DNA from 2 places in the Lactobacillus sp. ESL0261 genome. Region 2 is predicted to be linked to the other one. Evidence: predicted binding sites of a transcription regulator. Region 2 holds the regulator's gene; the other holds the start of a gene.
The links. The regulator HrcA, encoded in region 2, represses chaperone genes, less so after heat shock. The targets are predictions, from matches to a motif close to TTAGCACTCNNNNNNNNNGAGTGCTAA.

Region 1: F5ESL0261_RS09790 (ATP-dependent Clp protease ATP-binding subunit) is a predicted target of HrcA. The motif match lies at 2,791-2,817, and genes of this name have one in related genera.

Annotation. Positions count from the first base shown of each region.
Region 1 covers NZ_REHN01000014.1:86,599-93,374, reverse strand. Annotated here, with positions in the region: gene F5ESL0261_RS09800 (alpha/beta hydrolase) at 1-117, shown strand, start outside; gene F5ESL0261_RS09795 (excinuclease ABC subunit UvrA) at 117-2,648, shown strand; gene F5ESL0261_RS09790 (ATP-dependent Clp protease ATP-binding subunit) at 2,854-4,950, shown strand; gene F5ESL0261_RS09785 (branched-chain amino acid aminotransferase) at 5,206-6,228, shown strand; gene F5ESL0261_RS09780 (TetR/AcrR family transcriptional regulator) at 6,331-6,776, opposite strand, start outside.
Region 2 covers NZ_REHN01000008.1:24,218-30,993, reverse strand. Annotated here, with positions in the region: gene infB (translation initiation factor IF-2) at 1-426, shown strand, start outside; gene F5ESL0261_RS05820 (ribosome-binding factor A) at 444-806, shown strand; gene truB (tRNA pseudouridine(55) synthase TruB) at 851-1,744, shown strand; gene ribF (riboflavin biosynthesis protein RibF) at 1,763-2,695, shown strand; gene hrcA (heat-inducible transcriptional repressor HrcA) at 2,828-3,877, shown strand; gene grpE (nucleotide exchange factor GrpE) at 3,890-4,477, shown strand; gene dnaK (molecular chaperone DnaK) at 4,496-6,358, shown strand; gene dnaJ (molecular chaperone DnaJ) at 6,437-6,776, shown strand, end outside.

The sequences.
Region 1 (6,776 bases), on a different contig from region 2:
AAGGCAGATCACTCAGATTTGCCGCAAAATAAGCAGGTAATTCAAGCAATTCGACAGTACTTATTAAAGAAACCGAATAGGCCATTAAAGCCTGCTAAGGGAAAGGATAATCATTAATGAAATACCAAAAACAACCTACTAAAATTGAAGTAATTGGTGGTAGAGTTAATAATCTAAAAAACATTGATGTTGATATTCCACTACATAAATTTGTAGCAATCTCTGGCTTAAGCGGATCTGGAAAATCCAGCTTGGCAATGGGCATTTTATACTCAGAAGGTGCAAGACGTTATCTTGATTCCTTAGCAGCCTATACTAGGAGACGCATTAGCCAAGTTGGTCGTGCACAAGTAGATGAGGTAAAACACATCCCTTCAGCATTGGCATTAAGGCAGCGACCGGCTGTTCCTGGTGTGCGTTCGACCGTTGGCACAGTAACGGAAGTTTTTAATATCCTACGACTAATTTTTTCCCGATTAGGTTCACCCGTATGTCCTAATGGTCACAGAGTTCCACCAACCATAAAAATTGCGGAAGCAATGGATTTAACTGGGGAAGCAATGGGTCGCTTGACGTGTCCTACATGTGGCGTACAATTTTATGCTTTCAGTGCTGAAGACTTTGCGTTTAATTCAGATGGTGCGTGTCAAAAATGCCAGGGTCTAGGAACGGTTGAGCAGATTGATGATAGTAAGATTATTGCTGATGAAAATTTATCGCTTGAAAAAGGTGCAGTAGCTACTTGGCAAATTCCTGGTCGAAATTGGATGTGGCGTATTGCCCGTGAACTAGGAGTACGGACTGATATTCCATATAAAGAGTTGAATGCTAAAGAAAAAGATATTGTGCTTCATGGTAAAGAGCGAAAAGTCCCTATTGACTTGCCAACTTCAACTGGTCGAGTTTATCATCTTGATGCGCTATATGAGAATGCCTATAATGCGGTGGCTAACTCCCGTAAAACAACTAAGTCGGAGCGAGGATTGCAAAGAATTAATTCTTTTTATAAATTTAGTACCTGTCCTCGCTGCCATGGCTATCGGATTGATCCTAGTCGCTGGCAGCAACTAGTTGCCGGCAAAAATATTGTTGAAGCTGAAAAACTGACTTTAGGTGAATTAACTCAATATATGGACGAGATTTTAGCAAGTTTGCCACAAGACATGCAAGACTTAGCAGAAAATTTAACGAGTGAGTTGTTGCATCAAGTCAAACCTCTGTTAAAATTAGGACTAGATTATTTGAGCATAGACAGACAGGCAAGTAGTCTGTCTACAGGTGAACTTCAACGTATCCAGCTTGGCAGAACGTTGCGCACCGAAACCACAGGGGTACTCTATGTATTAGATGAACCATCAGTGGGCTTACACCCTGATAATGTAGCTGGGTTGATTGATGTATTTCATGAATTGGTCAATCAAGGCAATTCTTTAGTTGTTGTTGATCATGAAACTGCCATTATTAACGCAGCTGATTGGGTGATTGAAATTGGTCCCGGTTCAGGCAGCCAGGGTGGTGAAATTATTTCCCAGGGAATACCCAAAGAGATAGAACATAATGAAAAATCCTTAATTGGACCATATTTAACAGGTAAAGCACCATTATTTGTCAGACCCAGGGCCAATAAAGACCAAATCTTTAAACATGGCAAAATAAAGCTTGATGTTACTAAGCGCTTTAACTTAAAAAACTTGCATGTGCAAATACCTGTCAATCGCTTAACTTCTGTTACCGGATTTTCAGGTGCTGGTAAAACTACTCTCATTCTAGATTCTTTGATTCCGGCATTGAAGTCACAAAAAAATAATAGTGAAAGACCTAAGTGGGTAAAGAACTTAGATAATGACTATATTAAAAACGTGGTTAGTGTTGATTCTACTCCAGTTGGTAAAAATCAGCGCTCAACTGTTGCAACTTATACAGATATTATGGACAACTTGCGTAAACTTTTTGCCAAACAGCCTTTAGCTAAAAAGTTGAAATATCGTGCATCTCATTTTTCATATAATAATAAAGAAGGTGCATGCCCAGCATGCGGTGGCACTGGTGTTATTGCACTTGATATCCAATATTTGCCAGACATGGTTGAAACATGTTCAGTATGTGGAGGTCATCGTTTCAATCAAAATGTCTTGCAGGTAAAATGGCACAATTTAAGTATTGCTGACGTTTTGGATTACTCGGTAGATGATGCCTTAAAAGAAGAAATTTTTCAAAAAGAGCCAAAAATTAATAAAACAATTACAACATTACATGACATGGGGTTAGGTTATCTTCATTTAGGGGAGTCTACTCCAGCATTATCAGGAGGAGAAGCACAGCGGTTAAAATTAACTAGTCACATTCATCAAAGGCAAAAAGGCACTTTATTTGTTTTTGATGAACCGACAGTGGGACTACATCCACAAGATGTGAGAACACTCTTACAAGTGTTTCAAAGATTACTCGAGCAAGAAGGAACTATTATTACTATTACGCATGACTTGGATATTATGGCTAACAGTGATTATATGATTGATATGGGACCAAGAGGAGGACTACAAGGAGGAAAAATTATTGCAAGCGGATCCCCTGTGGATATTTCTCAAAATTCTGGTAGTTTAACAGGTAAATATTTGGCAAAGCAATTTAAATTATATCAAAAATAAAAGAATAGAGCCTAAAAAGTAGCTGAGAACGCTGCTTTTTAGGCTCTTTGACTTCTGTGGAAAAGTCGGAAAATCTGTGGAAAAAGTTAATCAAAACTATTGATTTCTGTGGATAACCTGCTATAATATTATATGTAAGCAATTAGCAGTCGAACGCTACGAGTGCTAATTATAAATTTATAACCTATCAAAGGGGTGTTTACATATGGCATATTTTGATAATGATTTTGACGATTTATTTAACGAATTAAACAATTCTTTCTTTAATAATACTAATGATAAAGGTGGAGCTATTCCTATTCACTATTCAAGCAGCATGAATATTGCACCGCAAGACATATCTCAAAACGGACAAATGGGGCAAAAGCAAGGACAAAAGCCAATTGGAGTTGATTTGGTTGAGCAAGCAAAGAAAAATAAATACGATCCTGTAATTGGGCGTGATGAACAAATTCAGGAAGTAATAGAGATTCTAAGCCGGCGCAAAAAGAACAATCCAGTTTTAGTTGGACCAGCAGGTGTAGGTAAAACTGCCATTGTAGAAGGATTAGCACAAAAGATCGCTGCAGGCGATGTTCCTGACAAGATGAAAGACAAACATATTATTGCAATCAACATTAATGATATGGTTGCTGGATCAAGTTTGCGTGGTAGCTTTGAAGAACGCCTGAAAAAAGTGATTGACGAAGCTAAGAAAAATCCTAATATTATCTTATTTATTGATGAATTACATAATATTGTCGGAGCAGGGTCAACTGATTCTGAAAATAACAATGGTGACGCTGCTAATATTTTGAAACCAGCTTTAGCTAGTGGCGACTTGAATCTGATTGGTGCGACGACCACGAGTGAGTACCGCAGGATTGAAAATGATGCAGCTCTAGCACGTAGGTTCCAACCAGTACAAGTTCCTGAGCCATCTGCTGCAGTGACTGTCAAAATTTTGGAGGGTTTAAAAGATAAATATGAAGCTTTTCATCATGTAAAATACAATGACAGTGCTTTAAAGCTGGCTGTTGAATTATCACAGCGTTACATTCAGGGACGGTACTTACCTGACAAAGCCATTGATTTAATGGATGAAGCAGGTGCCAAAAAGGGTCTTGACACTATTCCTGATGATGAAGCAACTTTAAAGAAGCGGATTAAAAAGCTGGAAAGTGAAAAAGAAGCTGCTGCCAAAAAGGAAGATTACAGTAAAGCAAGTGAGCTGAAAAAGAAGATTGAAGAGTTGCACGACAAGGCTGATCATGTAGATAATGAAGCGACTCCACATGTTACTGATGAAGATATCTATGCTTTGATTGAAGCCAAGACAAAGATTCCAATGAGTGAATTGCATGCAAGTGAGGGACAAAAAAATCTTGATTTAGCTGAAAAATTAAAGAAAGTGGTTATTGATCAGGATAATGCGGTTGATGTCATTACTGATGCAATTGCCCGTAAACAAGTTTTTAAAGACAATGATCGTCCTACTGGTACATTCTTATTAACCGGACCTACTGGTGTAGGTAAGACAGAATTAGCTAAACAATTGGCTATTCAATTGTTTGGTGGTGAAAATCATCTGATTAGACTTGATATGTCAGAATATCAAGATCAAATGGCAGTTAACAAGCTAATTGGTTCTGCTCCAGGTTATGTTGGCTACGGTGAAGGCGGTCAGTTGACTGAAAAAGTTCGTCACCAGCCATACAGCTTGATTTTGTTCGATGAAATTGAAAAAGCTAATCCGCAAGTGTTTAATGCTTTACTTCAAATCATGGATGATGGCCGTTTAACTGATGCACAAGGTAGAACAGTCTCCTTCAAGGATACAATTTTAATCATGACTTCTAATGCGGGTTATTCCGACCAATTGCTAAAGGACGGTAAAGTAGATCATGATAAATTAATCAAGGCTTTGGAAGCATACTTCAGACCAGAATTTTTGAACAGACTTGATGCGATTGTGCCATTTAATTCATTAACTAAAGATGATATGAATAAAATTATTGACATTTACTTAAGTAAAATGGCACATGTTTTGGCAAAAAAGAACGTTAAGGTTGAGGTATCCGATGAGGCTAAAGCTTATTTAGCTGAAAAGGGCTATGATAAGAAATTTGGTGCTAGACCTTTACGTCGGGTAGTTGAGCAGGACTTGGAAACACCGATTGCTAAACTATTAATGAAAGAGCCTGACACCAAAGAAGTCAAATTTACGGCAGATGACAAACATGTTTACTTAAATGACGCTGCAGTATTAGATATTAAACCAAAAGAAAAAACTGAAAATAACGATAAAACCAAACAAGACTAATTTCAAAAAGGGGTCATATCATATTAAAGGATGATTCTTTTTTTGTTTGTAATTGTTTCATGTGAAACCTTATATATGATAACAAATTTGCATTTTTGTTTTATTAGTGGAAATTCATATTATTTTATTAAGATTAATGCAATTTTACTATTGACATCAACAAAAATATGGTTTAAATTAGGTAGCAATTAAATTATTATTAAAAAGCTAAAAATTGTTTTTAGCTTTTGTAGTTTTATTATAGGGGACAATCAAATGAAACAACGAGTAGAAGACCTGGATTGGAAAAATCTGGGATTTAAGTATCGTGATCTGCCTTATCGATATGAGGCGAAATATAAAGATGGAGAATGGCAGGAAGGAAAACTGACCGAAGATTCATCCATGACCTTTTCTGAAGGCGCGGAAGTACTGCACTATGGACAAGAGGTTTTCGAAGGACTAAAGGCTTACCGTAGAAAAGATGGTAAGATCAATCTCTTTAGACCTGATCAAAATGCACACCGCTTTACTCTTTCAGCAAAGCGGTTAGCCATGCCGCCATTTCCTGAAGATAGATTTGTTGATGCCGTAAAACAGGTTGTTAAGGCTAACGAGGAATTTGTACCACCATATGATAGTGGCGCAACTCTTTATTTACGACCACTTATGGTAGGAACAAGTAAAGTTTTAGGTGTTGAAGCGGCCACTGAATATACCTTCCGCGTTTTTGCGGTTCCAGTTGGCGCATACATTAAAGGATTGAACCCTGCAGATTACGTTGTTAGTGAATACGACCGTGCCGCATATGCTGGTACCGGTCAAGCAAAGACAGCCGGTAACTATGCCAGCAGTTTGCTTCCGACAGTTGAAGCACACAAAAACGGTTTTGCCGATAGTCTTTACTTGGATCCACGTGAACATAAATATATTGACGAATTTGGTGGTGCTAACTTCTACGGCATTACCCAAGAAGGACAGTTTGTCACACCAAAATCAAAATCGATTTTGGTTTCTATTACTAAGCGCTCACTTTTGGAAGTCGCTAAGTGGCAAGGTCTAAACCCAGTTGAACGTCAGATTACCTTGGAAGAAGCGTTCAACATGAAAGAAGCTGGTGCGATGGGTACAGCTGCTGTAATTTCTCCTGTAGGTTCAATTACCTACGAGGGTAAAAAACATGTTATCTATAGTGAAACAGAAACTGGTCCAGTTACTAAGAAACTTTATAACGAACTGGTTGATATTCAGTATGGTAACAAGAAAGGCCCAGAAGGCTGGGTCCAAACATTGGATTAAATTACAAATTGGGAACAAAAAATCGAGGCTGAAGCCTCGTTTTTTTCTGCTCAAAATAAATTACCACTATTCTTTATCAGTAAAGTGCTGTTTTATGATATGTTATTCTGCAATCTTGCTCAGACTTTGTTTCAGCAGTTTGCGAAAACTTTTGTCAGCTGGTAACGATTTATCCGCAAACCAACCAGTTCCCACGTTCACAATATCTCCTATTGCTAAATCTCTAATGCACCTGCTTGCCAATAATTGCTTTTGAGGATCAGTAAATTTCGTTCCTATTATCTGATTAAAAATAGCTTTTAATTCAGCAAAAGCCGTATCAACTTCTGGATAGTTATCAGTGCGTGGCATTTTTAAAACAAATTGAGTTAAGAGAAAATGATTCAGTGCTCTTTCACGAAATGCCATTGCAAAATCAATAATCGCTGTCAGGCCAGCTTTGCCAAACAAATCTTGGCGTAATTGATCTGTTAGTAGGTTAACAGCCCACGCAACTATGGCGTAATTTAGTGCTAACTGATTGGGAAAATAATTATATAGAGCTTGCG
Region 2 (6,776 bases):
GTCCGTCCAACCGCTACTGCTAAATCTCAAGCTGAAGCAGATGGAGTAGATATTCGACTATATAGTATTATTTACAAGGCAATTGATGATGTTAAAGCTGCTATGAAGGGTATGCTTGAACCAACTTATGAAGATAAAGTTGTTGGTAATCTGACTGTACGTGAAACTTGGAAAGTTTCTAAAGTTGGGACGATTGCTGGTGCATTTGTTGATTCCGGATACGTATCAAAAGATTCTGCAATCAATTTGATTCGTGATGGGGTTGTGATCTATACCGGAAAAGTTGCGTCACTTAAACGGTTTAAAGATGATGCTAAAATTGTTAAGCAAGGATTCGATTGCGGTTTAACCATTGAGGGCTATAATGACATCAAGATTGGTGACGAAATGGAAGCCGTAGAAAAACAGGAAGTTAAGCCTGAATAAATCAACTGGGAGAAAGCATGAAACACAGAATAGGTCGTGTTGAAGGAGAAATCCTCCGTGAATTAACGAAAATTTTACGAAAAAATATTCGTGATCCACGAGTTAATGATGTAACAATTACAGCGGTTGAATGTACAAATGACTTATCATATGCTACTGTTTATTACAGCATTCTTTCTGAAGATTCTAAAAAAGAAGAAGAAGCTGCTGCTGGTTTAAATAAAGCTAAGGGATTGATGAGGCATTTGTTGGGGCAAGTCCTAACTGTATATAAAGTACCAGAGTTGATTTTTAAACGAGATAATTCAGTTAAATATGGTAGTAAAATTGATCAGTTAATCGCTGAAGTAAAAAAGCAGGATGCAAATCGCAATAATTAAGAAAAGCGCTGTGAGGCGCTTTTTTCATGATTAGGTAATAAAAAATGTTAAATGGTATTTTAGTGATAGATAAGGATAAGGGCATGACAAGCGCAGACGTTGTCTATCATTTACGCAAAGCGCTGCATATTAAAAAAATAGGCCATGCTGGTACCCTAGATCCTGATGTTACGGGAGTGCTACCAATTGCAATTGGTCAGGCCACAAAATTGATTGAATTGATGCACGAGGAAAACAAAAAATATGTAGGTCAGGGAATTTTTGGCTTTGCCACTGATAGTTACGATATTAGTGGCAAAAAAACAGAATTTAAAAAAATAACTAGTAAAATTAAACACCATCAAATTCAAAAAGCTATGCAAGAGTTTGTGGGCAGTATAGAACAGGTACCACCTATTTATTCGGCCGTCCGAGTAAATGGCAAGCATTTATATGAATATGCGCGAGCAGGTATTAAAGTTGAAAGGCCAAAAAGACGGGTTGAAGTTTTTTCTTACGATCTTACAAATGAACCTGTTTTTGATAAAGAAAATGGTCAAGAAGCTTTTGATTTTAAAATTGAATGCAGCAAAGGAACCTATGTTCGCTCTTTAATAAATGATTTGGGAACAAACCTTGGTGTGCCGGCAGTAATGAAAAATTTGCGGCGCACTTCTAGTTCAGGCTTTGATATAGATCAAGCTGTTAAATTGAATGAAATTTCAGAAAATCCAGATATGGTAAATGAATTACTTCAACCAATTGACTCTTTTTTTACTAATTATGCTCATGAGGATATTGATACAGATCTGTGGGCCAAAGTTAAAAATGGAGCAACGATTTCTTTGAAAACGAATGCAAAAAAAGTGGCATTACGATACAATAATAGAGTTAAGGCAATTTATCAAAAAGATGGTACCATGTATCGCCCTTATTTAATGCTTTTACAAAATGAATGAGTGAATGAAGGTTTTATTATGGAAATTATCCATTTAACATACCCGTTTAAGGAAAATATTATTCCACAAAAGATAATCCTTGCTTTAGGATTCTTTGACGGTGTTCATCGTGGTCATCAGGAATTAATCAAAATCGCAAAAGAAAAAGCAATTCAAAAGCATTTACCATTAGTAGTAATGACATTTGATCGACATCCTAAAGAAATTTATCAAAATAAAGAAGTCAGCTATATAGATACATTGTCTGAAAAAGCTTATAAGATGCAGGAACTAAAAGTTGATTTTTTGCTTGTGATGCATTTTAATGAGGCATTTAGCAAACTGACTGCACAGGAATTTGTAGATAAAATTATTGTTAAATTAAATGCTGATACAGTTGTAGCCGGCTTTGACTACACTTATGGTCCCAAAGAGATTGCCAATATGAAAAATTTCCCTAAGTTTGCTAAGGGAAGATTTGCTATTATTGATGTTCCAAAACAGTCTTATGATGGCCAAAAAATTGGCTCTACGGAAATAAAAAGGGCCATTACCAGTGGAAATATGGAATTGGCAGCTAAATTATTAGGGTTTCCGTATGTCATGTCCGGTAAGGTCGGGCACGGTTTACGTAATGGCCATAAACTGGGTTTTCCTACAGCAAATCTAGTTTGGTCTCAAGACAAGGTGGTTCCTAAAATTGGAGTATACGCTACTAAAACCAAGATTAAAGGCAAGTGGTATGACTCAATGACAAGCGTGGGTTATAACGTAACTGTTAATGAGGGTAAAAAGCTTTATATTGAATCGAATTTATTTGGATTTAATCAAGAAGCCTATGATGAAGAAATGGTAATTAAATGGTATAAGTATACTCGTGGCGAAATTAAATTTGATAACTTAAAAGAATTAAAAAAACAAATGAGTGGTGATGAGGCAGAAATCAAAGCTTATTTTGCCGGCATTGGTTAATTTCAATTTTAAAGGGGATAAGCGTTTTTTTGTAAAAAAGTTAGCACTCAACTTGACATTCTGCTAAAAGCTAGTATCATATTAATTGTTAGCACCTAATAAGTTTGAGTGCTAAAAGTGAGGGCGATATTTATGTTGACCGAACGTCAAGAATTAATTTTAAAAACAATTATCAATGATTTTACGCAGACACATGATCCTGTTGGGTCTAAAACAGTCATGAATCAGTTACCTATTAAAGTTTCAAGTGCAACTATTCGTAACGAAATGGCGGTTTTAGAAGAAAAAGGCTTGATTGAAAAAACTCATTTGTCAAGTGGTCGAGTACCTTCAACAGAAGGCTACCGTTACTATCTTGACAATTTAGTTGAGCCTTTACAGATTTCATCTTCTGTTTATAAAAGAATTATTAATCAGCTTGATCAGCCGTTTCATCAAGTTAACGACATCGTACAGGAAGCTGTTAAGATCTTATCTGACCTAACAAATTACACTGCATTTGCGGAGGGGCCTGAGAATAGTGATTTAACTATTACCGGATTTCGTATAGTACCTTTATTTGGCAGACAGATTATGGCTATTCTTGGTACCAGTGATGGCGATGTTCATGACCAGGTTTATAACTTACCATACAATATTCATGGTGATGACATTGAACGTGCCGTTCGTATGATTAACGATGAATTAGTAGGAAAGTCGCTAGATCAGGTTACACCTGAGTTTCTTAAGAAGACTTTAGGACAAAAGCTTAAAGCTGCTCATGTGTCTGAATTAATAGATTTAGTTGAAGATGTGATCAGTGATGCTGCCAGCGAGCAAATGTATGTCGATGGTCAGATTAATTTGCTCAATAATATTTCTTTGAGTGACGTTTCTAATTTGCGGTCATTATATGAAATGATTGAGCATAATGACTTAATTTCTAGTATTTTGGATAACAGGCAAAACTTAAAAAGTGACAGATATCCAGTTCGGGTAAGTCTAGGGTCTGAGTTATCAAATGATTTGTTAAAGGATTATAGTCTGCTTACGGCAGAGTACAGCGTTGGTCCTCACGGAAAGGGCATAATTGCTTTACTTGGCCCTGATAATATGCCGTATTCTCAAGTGATAGGATTGCTTGAATATTTCAGAAATGAGCTATCTAAAAAGTTGCTTGATTATTATGGTAGATTTAAATAAAGGAGGTTAGCCGTGAGTAAAGAAGAAATTAACAGTAAAAATTCAAAAAAAGAGCAAAAAGAATCAACTGAATCAAAAGAAGTTAAAAAGCATTCTCAAGCTAAGGCTAACGAAAAAAAGAAGTCCGAACCTTTGGAAAGCAAACTGCAACACAATTTGACCCAGTTGCAAAAAGAAAAAGATGATTTAGAAGATAAGTACTTGCGCAGTCAAGCTGAAATGCAAAATATGCAAAATCGCTACAATAATGAAAGAGCGCAACTTATTAAATATGAATCACAATCTTTAGCTAAAGATGTTTTGCCAGCAATGGATAATTTAGAAAGAGCTTTGGCAACAAAGGTTGATGATGAAGCATCAAAGCAGCTTAAAAAGGGAGTGCAAATGACACTTGATTCTCTGGTTAAAGCCATGAAAGATCATGGAATCAGTGAAATCACTGCTGAAGGTGAAAAGTTTGATCCTAATTTACACCAAGCTGTCCAAACAGTTGAAGCTGAAAATGAAGATCAAAAAGATCATGTTGTGCGGGTTTTGCAAAAAGGATACTTGTACAAAGATCGTACTTTAAGACCAGCGATGGTTGTTGTAGCACAATAATTGAAAGGAAGCATATCAATGTCAAAAGTTATCGGAATTGACCTCGGAACTACCAACTCGGCAGTTGCTGTTCTTGAAGGAAAAGAGCCAAAAATTATTACCAATCCAGAAGGAAACCGTACTACACCTTCAGTAGTTGCTTTCAAGGATGGAGAAATTCAAGTCGGTGAAGTCGCAAAGAGACAGGCTATTACTAATCCTAATACTATTTCTTCAATTAAGCGTCATATGGGTGAAGCTGATTATAAGGTCAAGATTGGTGATAAAGCATACACTCCTCAAGAAATTTCTGCCATGATTTTACAATATATCAAGAAATTCTCTGAAGATTATCTTGGTGAAAAGGTTACTGAAGCAGTCATTACAGTTCCTGCATACTTTAACGATGCTCAGCGTCAAGCTACTAAGGATGCCGGTAAAATTGCAGGCTTAGACGTTAAGAGAATAATTAACGAACCAACTGCATCTTCACTTGCATATGGCCTTGATAAAGATGCTGAAGATGAAAAAGTTCTGGTTTATGACCTTGGTGGTGGTACCTTTGATGTTTCTGTTTTGCAATTAGGTGACGGAGTCTTCCAAGTACTTTCAACTAACGGTGATACTCACCTTGGTGGCGATGACTTCGATAATAAAATTATTGATTGGCTGATCAAGAACTTTAAAGATGAAAATGGTGTTGACCTTTCTAAAGATAAAATGGCTTTACAAAGGTTAAAGGATGCCGCTGAAAAAGCTAAGAAAGATTTGTCTGGTGTGTCTTCAACTCATATTTCATTACCATTTATTTCTGCTGGTGAATCTGGACCATTACATTTGGAAGCTGATTTAACTAGAGCGAAATTTGACGAATTAACTGCTGATTTAGTTGATAAGACAAAGATTCCATTTGACAATGCATTGAAAGATGCTGAATTAACAGTTAATGACATTGATAAAGTTATTTTGAATGGTGGTTCAACCCGTATTCCTGCTGTTCAGGATGCAGTTAAGAAGTGGGCTGGTAAAGAGCCTGATCACTCAATTAACCCCGATGAAGCTGTTGCTTTAGGTGCAGCAATTCAAGGTGGAGTTATTTCTGGTGATGTTAAGGACGTAGTTTTACTTGATGTCACTCCTCTTTCTTTAGGTATTGAGACCATGGGTGGCGTATTTACTAAGTTAATTGAAAAGAATACGACAATTCCAACTTCAAAGAGTCAAATTTTCTCTACTGCTGCAGACAATCAACCGGCTGTTGATGTTCACGTTTTGCAAGGGGAGCGCCCAATGGCTGCTGACGATAAAACATTAGGTCGTTTTGAACTAACAGACATTCCTGCCGCTCCACGTGGTGTTCCTCAAATTCAAGTTACATTCGATATTGACAAAAACGGCATCGTTAATGTTTCTGCTAAAGATATGGGAACCGGTAAAGAACAAAAGATTACCATCAAGAGTTCATCCGGTTTATCTGACGAAGAAATCAAGAAGATGCAAAAAGAAGCTGAAGAACATGCTGAAGAGGATAAGAAGAAGAAAGAAGAAGTTGATCTTCGTAATGAAGTCGATCAATTAATCTTCTCAACTGAAAAGACTTTGAAGGATGTCAAAGGCAAGGTATCAGATGATGATACTAAGAAGGTTCAAGATGCACTTGATGCTTTGAAGAAGGCTCAAAAGGACAACAACTTGGATGAGATGAAGTCCAAGAAGGATGAATTGTCTAAAGTTGCCCAAGACTTAGCAGTCAAATTGTACCAAGCTAATGGTGGGGCTCAAGGTGCACAAGGACAGGCTGGACCTCAAGCAGGACCACAAAATCCTGGTTCCCAAGATGGCAATTCAGGTAGTGGTTCCGCAGGTGAAGGCGAGTTTCATAAGGTAGACCCAGATAAGTAAAGGGTTTATAATTGAATAAATTAGAAAAGAACTGCCAAAAAGTAGTTCTTTTCTTTTGTAAAGTTAAGGAGCTTATAGATGGCACAAGAAGATTACTATAGCGTTCTGGGTGTTGATCGCAATGCCAGTGATAAGGAAATTACCTCTGCTTATCGTAAACTTGCCAAAAAATACCACCCTGATTTAAATCATGAACCCGGTGCTGAAGAAAAGTATAAGAAGGTTAATGAAGCTTACGAAGTTTTGCATGACCAGCAAAAGAAAGCACAATATGACCAATTTGGTTCGGCCGGAGTCAATGGTCAGGGAGGCTTTGGCGGTGCAGGTCAAGGATATAGTGATTTTGGCGGCTTTGGTGATTTTGGTGATATTTTTAATGATTTCTTCGGTGGTGCAACAGGAGCAAATCAGCGTCGCG